DNA from 2 places in the Paenibacillus sp. strain BS8-2 genome. Region 2 is predicted to be linked to the other one. Evidence: riboswitches for the same ligand, from Rfam matches in the RefSeq annotation. Region 2 holds a riboswitch; the other holds the start of a gene.

Evidence for each region. Region 2 has a riboswitch for cyclic di-AMP ahead of ACX1C1_RS16885 (potassium channel family protein). Riboswitches for the same ligand answer to the same signal wherever they lie in the genome.
Region 1: linked by a shared signal. The riboswitch ahead of kdpF (K(+)-transporting ATPase subunit F) and the one ahead of ACX1C1_RS16885 (potassium channel family protein) in region 2 are both predicted to bind cyclic di-AMP.

What each region holds. Positions count from the first base shown of each region.
Region 1 covers NZ_CM137010.1:1,694,257-1,698,515, reverse strand. The annotation lists gene ACX1C1_RS07490 (ATP-binding protein) at 1-1,058, opposite strand, end outside; cyclic di-AMP (ydaO/yuaA leader) riboswitch at 1,465-1,663, shown strand; gene kdpF (K(+)-transporting ATPase subunit F) at 1,981-2,061, shown strand; gene kdpA (potassium-transporting ATPase subunit KdpA) at 2,093-3,763, shown strand; gene kdpB (potassium-transporting ATPase subunit KdpB) at 3,787-4,259, shown strand, end outside.
Region 2 covers NZ_CM137010.1:3,998,784-4,003,042, reverse strand. The annotation lists gene nagZ (beta-N-acetylhexosaminidase) at 1-1,231, shown strand, start outside; gene ACX1C1_RS16885 (potassium channel family protein) at 1,236-1,898, opposite strand; cyclic di-AMP (ydaO/yuaA leader) riboswitch at 2,011-2,161, opposite strand; gene ACX1C1_RS16880 ((Fe-S)-binding protein) at 2,296-3,720, opposite strand; gene ACX1C1_RS16875 (FAD-binding oxidoreductase) at 3,713-4,259, opposite strand, start outside.

The DNA.
Region 1 (4,259 bases), 2.3 Mb from region 2:
TTAATAACATCTTCGAGATCGCACCAGCTCTTCCGGAAATACAACATACCGCTTTCCAGCTTTACCATGTTTAACAAATTGTTGACCAATCGGTTCATTCGAAGGGAGCCGTCCCGAATCGTCTCGAGGAGCTCCACGCGATCGGATGGAGTGAATAGATGGTCGTTCTCCAAAAGGCTTGTGGCAGAACCGATAACCGCCGCCAGAGGCGTCCGCAGCTCATGCGAGACTGAGTTAAGAATCGTGGTACGCATCCGTTCGGACTCAGCCGATACAAGAGCAATCTTGGCTTCTTCGGCAAGTTTAATACGCGCGATGGTATTGGCTGTAATACCCGCCAATGTTCTAATCACTTGCTGTATCTCGTCCGATGCTTGTGTAGCTTGTGCAGTTGCCGATTCGGAGTAACAAACAAGGAGGCCATATTTGCGATGATCGGCATGCAGCCATGCCAGATATACCAAATGTTGACCAAGCATCAAACACTCTGAACCATCACCTTCAGCGCGTTTATACATGTAATCGATACCAATTGATGCCAATTCCCGTTTGTGGTTATCGTCGATTCCCCTTGTATGGCCAGAGAGTCCCAGCGTACCGGTCTCCTCCTCCACATACATCGTAGCTTGCAGCCCAAACTTCCTTGGTAGCTGCGACAACAATCGCTCCGACAAATCATGGATATTGGATACCGATATCATTTCTCTGCTGAATGCGTATAAGGCAGCGGTCTGGGCTTCCTTGGACTTGGCATACTGAGCCTGCAGCTTCAGCCTTGTGGCAAGTCCTGCTGTTAATGCGGCGACAACTAAGTAAACACCAAAGGTAATGAAATATTTTAAGTCAGCAACCGTTAAGCTTAAGACAGGCGGCACGAAAAAAACATCAAAGGCAAACACACCGAGAAACGAGGCGTAAATGGCGGGCCGTAGCCCTAGGTATACCGCGTTAAAGAGCACTGGCAACAAATAAAGTAACGCTACGTTTGCCAGGTCGAATAAGCGACCAACGGGTACTAATAACAAAGTCATAATTGTAATGAACAAGGTGGTGCTTATATATGGCGATAATGCAATCCGCCTTACAAGAGACTGAACGATCTGGAATCACTTCCTTCGTAGTTACGCTTGTTGTTCTTCTCCTAGATTACTTAATAATAACGAATAATGAAACACGCTGCAGGTGTAAAAATTACATAAAAATGTTTATAATCCATCGATAATGAGAGCAAACGATAGGAAACGAGCGATAATACGTTGCTATATGGAGTGTTCGAACTTAGCAAAACGTAGACCATCTAATTTGACGTTTGCTTTGCTTTACAGCTTTTACGAGGGGGAGTAACATGTTGCCATGAATGGATTCACGTACTCCGTTCAGCGCTGAATTGCTGGTAAGTAAACATTCCTTCGAATCCAAGGAAAGGATGATGACGTCAAGTTGATATAGCCCGAATCATGTACGGGCGAACAATCGCTGAATCTAGTAGGCCACTTCCCAAGAGAAGTGGCACCTGAGAACGGGGGACCCATATACAATCCGCATGTATGTCTAATGTGGATTTGGGGTGAATCGTGACCGGAAATGAACGTATCCGGCATGTAGGGCGACTCTAACGCCCGAATCCGACAGCTAACCTCGTAAGCGTCTATAGAGGCAACAATTTGTCGTGATTAGACACGGTTCTTTCCCTGTGCCTAAGAAGCTGATGAAGGTTCCTCTTCGTGCAGCTTCTTTTTTTGTTGCCCAAATAAAGGGGTGTGAGGCGCAGCATGTCCATTCAAGAGGAAATTATTTTGGTTTCGCCGTCCACAGCTGCGGGCACGTTCTGTATTCCAACGGCGGGGATGTTTCATTTTTGATATAGGGAGGAACGTAAATGGATATTGTCATGATTGGGATCTTAACCGTCTCACTAGCAGGCATGTTAGGACTGTTAGCGTGGTGCGGAAGTGTTGCTTCGGAAGGAAGTGAGCCGCAATGATGCTCGCACTCGGCGTGGTGGTCGTCGTTGTTTTCGTATATTTGACGTATGTGCTGTTGAATCCAGAAAAATTCTAGAGCTGCCGCTAGCGGGAAGGAGTATGCAACAATGTTAGCTTTGATCGCGATCTTCATCACTTTAATAATAGTTTTCTTGTTGGCCAGACCAACAGGCTTATATTTGGCTAAGGTATTCCATTCGGAAACGACTGTTCTGGACAAATGGTTCGGTCCAATAGAAAGATTGATTTACCGCTTGGGAGGTCTATCCCTTACCAACCAATTATGGAAAAAGTATGCCGCAACCGTCATCCTCAGCAACGGAGTTATGATCTTGCTGGTTTATATGATTTTCCGAATGCAAGCCTATCTGCCGCTTAACCCCAGCCATATTCCAAACATGGAGCCTACGCTTGCGTTTAATACGGCGATCAGCTTTATGACCAATACGAACCTGCAGCATTATAGCGGGGAGAGCGGTCTATCGTATTTGTCTCAGATGGTCGCTATCGTATTTATGATGTTCACGGCTCCGGCAACTGCGTTATCCGTTGTTATCGCCTTTATGCGAGGACTCGCAGGCAAGCCAATGGGCAATTTCTTCGTGGACCTGACGCGTTCCATTGTTCGTGTATTATTGCCCATTGCGATTGTGGCCGCTCTACTCTTTGCAGCACTTGGCGTTCCTCAAACGCTGGAACCTGCGGCAGTTGCTCAGACGCTGCAAGGCGAAGAACAGACGATTGCGCGCGGACCGATGGCTTCGTTCCTCTCCATTAAGGAGCTCGGCAACAACGGCGGCGGATTTATGGGCGTCAACTCAGCGCATCCATTCGAGAATCCCGGCGCAATAAGTAACACGCTGCAGATAATATTGATGATGTTATTATGCACGGCGTTGCCGTACACGTATGGGAAGATGGTGGGCAACCCCAAGCAAGGACGGGTACTATTCGTCGCCATGACCACATTGTTCATTATGATGTTAGGGATCTCTCTCGGCGCAGAGCAAGCAGGCAACTCCGCCATAAGCGCGCTTGGCATCGATCAGGATCACGGCAGCATGGAAGGCAAAGAGACACGGTTTGGTATCGAGCAATCCGTCTTATATTCGGTTGTCACTACAGCCTCCGAGACGGGGGCAGTTAATACGATGCATGATACGTTGACGCCGATCGCTGGATTGGTAACCATCGCGAACATGATGCTGAATACCATCTTCGGTGGTGTAGGTGCCGGATTTATGAACGTGCTGATATACGCAATGATTGGCGTATTTTTGTCCGGATTAATGGTAGGCAGAACGCCAGAATATCTTGGCAAGAAGATTGAAGGGAAGGAAATGAAGCTGATCGCGCTGACGATGCTGGTTCCTCCGTTCATCATTTTGATACCGACGGCAATCGCCTTGTTCTATTATCCGGAGACGATCTCGAACGCCGGCTTCCACGGTCTTACGCAAGCCATGTACGAATACACATCATCAGCCGGCAATAACGGTTCCGGATTCGAAGGACTAGGGGACAATACAACCTACTGGAATATATCGACTGGCCTAGTCATGTTTATAGGTCGTTACTTCTCGATCGTGACTCTACTTGCCGTGGCGGGTTCGCTTGCAGCGAAGAAGACGGTACCCGAATCGATTGGCACCTTCCGCACGGACACTGCCTTATTCGCAGTCGTATTCTTGGGAGCCGTGCTTATTGTTGGCGCACTGACCTTCTTCCCGAGCCTTGTACTCGGGCCCATTGCCGAGCAACTAACTTTGGCGCCATAGCCGTTACTGGAGAGGAGTATACCATGAGTCAACCAACTAAATCAGCCTTAAGCGGACCTATCGTGAAACAGGCATTGAAGTCGTCTATTCTCAAATTAGATCCACGAGTTATGATTCGTAACCCGATCATGTTCGTCGTGGAAATTGGATTTATCATTACGTTGTTGTTCGTTTTCGTGCCTGATGCATTCGGGGGTGCAACTCCCGTATGGTTCAATGCTACAGTCGCTGTCATCCTGCTATTGACGGTATTATTCGCTAACTTTGCAGAAGCTTTAGCAGAGGGCAGAGGTAAAGCGCAAGCAGACTCGCTCAAAAAATCCAAAAAAGAAATGATCGCGAACAAACTGATGGGCTCCTCGATCAAGCAAGTACCTTCTACCGAGCTTCGCAAAGGAGATATCGTGCTTGTTGCCCAAGGGCAATGGATTCCTGGCGATGGGGAAGTGATTGAAGGACTTGCATCTGTCGACGAGTCAGCCATTACGGGCGAATC
Region 2 (4,259 bases):
CGTAACCTCTCTCGTCGGTTGCGGCAAAGACGGTTCTTCAAACTCCACGGTCACACCGACATCCGAAGTCGTTACACAGTCTCCTAATCCAACCTCACATAACGAAACGCCCTCTGATCAGGGCGAGCAAGCTATCTGGCAACAGATTAACGCCATGTCAACGAAGGAGAAGGTCGGACAATTGGCCATCATCGGCTTGGACGGCATCTCGATGAATGACACCACGCGATCGTTTATCCGTGATTACCATGTCGGGGGATTTATTTTGTTTAAGGATAACATCAAAGATGCAAGTCAAACGCTGCAATTATTGAATCAGCTCAAAGAAAGCAACGCCAGTGATCCAGAATCTGTTCCATTATGGTTAAGCGTTGACCAAGAGGGGGGCAAAGTAAGTCGACTTCCCGCCGAATATACCAAAACACCGACCGCAAAGCAGATCGCGAGCAAGCAGAATCCCGATTATACCTTTGCCATCGGACAATCACTTGGACTTGCCGTGCGTTCACTCGGCTTCAATATGGATTTTGCCCCGGTGCTGGACATTAATAGCAACCCTGACAATCCTGTTATCGGAGACCGTTCCTTTGGCGCAGATGCCGATACGGTAGCTTCGCATGGCCTCGCAATGATGGACGGTATTACGTCGCAGGGAGTGGCTGCGGTCGTCAAACATTTTCCGGGGCATGGCGATACAGCCGTTGATTCCCATAAGAGTTTGCCTATCGTGAATAAGAGCCTGGAGGAGCTCCGTGGATTCGAGCTGCGGCCATTCGAAGAAGCGATTCGTAACGAGGCAGATGCGATCATGATCGGACATTTGTTAATGAACAAGCTGGATAAGGAGCATCCCGCTTCCATCTCCAAGGTAGTCATTACGGATCTGCTTCGCGAACAGCTTCATTATGACGGCGTCGTGATTACAGACGACATGACCATGAAAGGGTTGACGAATGGCAATGACATTGGTGCAGCCGCAGTGGATGCCATCCTGGCCGGAGGGGATATCCTGCTCGTGTGTCATGAGGATGCATTGCAGAAGAAGGTGCTCGACTCCGTCCTCCAACGCGTGGACGATGGAACGATCTCGCAGGAGCGGCTCGACGAAAGCGTCTATCGCATACTTCGTCTGAAGGACAAATACAATCTAAGCGATGATCGCATTCCATCCGTCGATCCCGCTGAGGTTAACGCCGATATTGCCGACTATCTTGCCCCCTTCAAGGGATAAGCTATTAGTCGCCGATCGCTTTCTCGAAGCGGGTGATATCCGTGTTCTTGCCAATAACAACAAGCATATCGCCTTCGTAGATAAAATCATCAGCTAGAGGCGATACGACAAGCTCGTTGTTTTTTCGCCGAATAGCCATGATATTGCAGCCGAATTTGGCGCGGAAGTTTAATGTTTTTAACGTCTTGCCGCCGAAATTGTTCGGAGCAATAATTTCGACAAGACTATGCTCCGGAGATAACTCCATGTATTCGACCGTATTCTTGGAGGTTACTTGATGCGCCACTCGAATACCCGTATCCCGCTCTGGATGTACGATATGATTCGCCCCTAGTCCCTCAAGTACCCGTTGGTGGTAATCGTTGGTTGCTTTGGCTGTCACGTATGGAATACCCATGTCTTTGAGGATCAGGGTGGTCAGGATGCTTGCCTGCAGGTCTTCGCCAATTGCTACGATCGCATGGTCCATGTTGTGCACGCCCAGCTGCTTCAAGACAGATTCATCCGTAGAATCCGCTTGATATACATGAGAGAGTATCGGCGCAAAATCTTGCACGCGTCGCTCGTCTCTGTCAATTCCCATCACCTCATAGCCGAGCGACATTAACGTCTTGGTGACGCTGCCCCCGAATCTGCCCAAACCGATGACAACAAATTGTTTTTTCATTAACACGCAGCCTTCTTTCTTCTTATCGTATCCTTAAAAATGCGCAACAAAAAACCACAGAGGCGAGTGCGCTCTGTGGTCGTAAACCATACGATCACGAGTGAATTTTCGTTCCTCTCCCGAACAACGCTTACGAGGTTAGCTGTCGGATTCGGGATTTCGAGAATTCCCTACCATTCTGTTCAGAATGGATTCACCCCAGCGGCTGCAGCCGCATTGGTTCCCCCGCCCTTTTTATGAAAAAGGCTCAGCGTGTGGCATATTTGGTTCATCGCTAATGCTACTCCTTTATGAACCAAAAGTAAAAGCTGAAACTCGCAGCCTATTAGCTCGGAATCACCGAAAATCGTTCATTGCAACGTTTACAACAGCCCTTTGATTATCGAAGCGTCGATTATCAAACGTTTGATCCGTTTTTCGCCAAAACACCAGACTCTGGATGCTCGGAAAGTGATGCCGGAGCCGCCACGATTCGATCATGCAAATAATCGACGATATGCATCGCTTCCATCCGGAACGGAGGCTTATGTTTTTCGATCCCGTGTTTCATCTGAAGGAGGCAACCGGGATTGCTGGTAAGCATGTAACGTGCTCCCGTATTTGTAGCATGCTCCATTTTGTGCTCAATAATTTGTCCCGCCATCTCCGGCTGCGTTACGTTGTAGATACCAGCAGAGCCACAGCAGCGGTCCGCTTCTTTCATTTCTACATACGATACGCCGCTGACGCTTTTCATTAGCTGACGCGGAGCGTTTGAGCTTTTCATCACGTTTCGCAAATGGCAAGAATCCTGATACGTTACCGTGCCTTGCTCCGATTCCGCGGCGATCTCGGCGAATGCCGGAATCGTTCCAATCTCAACGATAAGCTGACTCACATCTTTGACACGTTCTGCAAACCATTTGGCTGCTTCACGCATTTCCGGATCAGCGTCTTCTACTAGCAGGTGATCGTATTCGACGAGCAGCGCCCCACAGCCGCCTGCATTGGAGACGATATAATCGACGCCCGCAGCTTTGAATGCCTGCACATTCGTCCTAGCCAACCCGCGTGCATCGTCCATCTCGCCGCTATGCGCATGGAGAGCACCGCAGCAAACCTGTGTATCCGGGATGACAACTTCGAAGCCCGCTTCGGAAAGCAGTTTGACGGTATTGACGTTTGTGCCTGCGAACATCACATCCATGATACAACCTCTGAACAAGGCCACACGGGCAATTGCTTTGCCCTTTGCGGGATAGAACGCACCGATTTGTTCGATGACCCCTTTCGTGCTGGCTTCTGGCAAAATCGCTTCCATTTCTTGCAGATGTTTGGGGAACAGCTTCATGATCCCCGTACCTCTGGCCAGCTTCTGCAGACCCGACTTTTGGTAGAAACCAAGTGTACCTCCAAGAAGTTTAAGCTTGCTCCGACTAGGGAAAACGCCTTTAAACATCACCTTCCTCAGACCCTTGATCGGTAAGCTGTGTTCCGCATGATCTTCGATCGCGTCACGCGCTTGCTCGATAAGCTGTCCGTACTTCACATCGGCTGGGCATGCCGGCTCGCACGCGCGGCATCCTAAACAATGATTCATCTGATCCTGGAACGCTTGATCAGGATCCATAATCCCATCCGCAACGGCCTTCATAAGCGCAATACGACCGCGCGGCGACTCTGGCTCCAGCCCGGTCTCGCGGAAGGTCGGGCATGCCGGCAAGCAGAAGCCGCAGCGCATGCAATTCGTAAGCTGATCGTAGTCAAGCTTGTTCAGGAGCGTTTGCGCCAGTGGATTGGCATGTTTGATCTCCGGTTTCTTGATCATCGTTCCGTTAGCCATGCTGCAGCACCACCCTTTTTCTCGTTTCCTTGGCGAACAACTTGCCAGGATTGAGCAGCCCTTGCGGGTCAAATGCCATCTTGATGCCTTTCATCACTTCAATGCCTGGCGCCCCTACTTTCCACTCCAGATATGGCGCCTTCACGAGGCCTACTCCATGTTCTCCAGTAATCGTGCCGCCTAGCTCGATCGTGGCTTCGAAGATTTCGGCGAACGCCTCCTCTACGCGATGCACCTCCTCGGTATCCCTCGCGTCCGTCGTCGCCGTTGGATGCAGATTCCCGTCTCCCGCATGACCGAAGGTCGCGATGGTGACGTTATACTTGCGCGCGATTTCGTTAATTCGCAGCACCATATCGGCAATTCGGGAACGCGGAACCGTTGCGTCCTCCAGTATCGTAGTCGGACGCAGTCTTGCGAGCGCTGTAAAGGCGCTGCGCCGCGCCGTCAGCAGCTTCTCCGCCTCTTCGCGGCTTTCCGCAACTTCGACGCGGTCGGCAGACTCCATCTCGCAAATTTCGCGGATTCGAGCGATATCG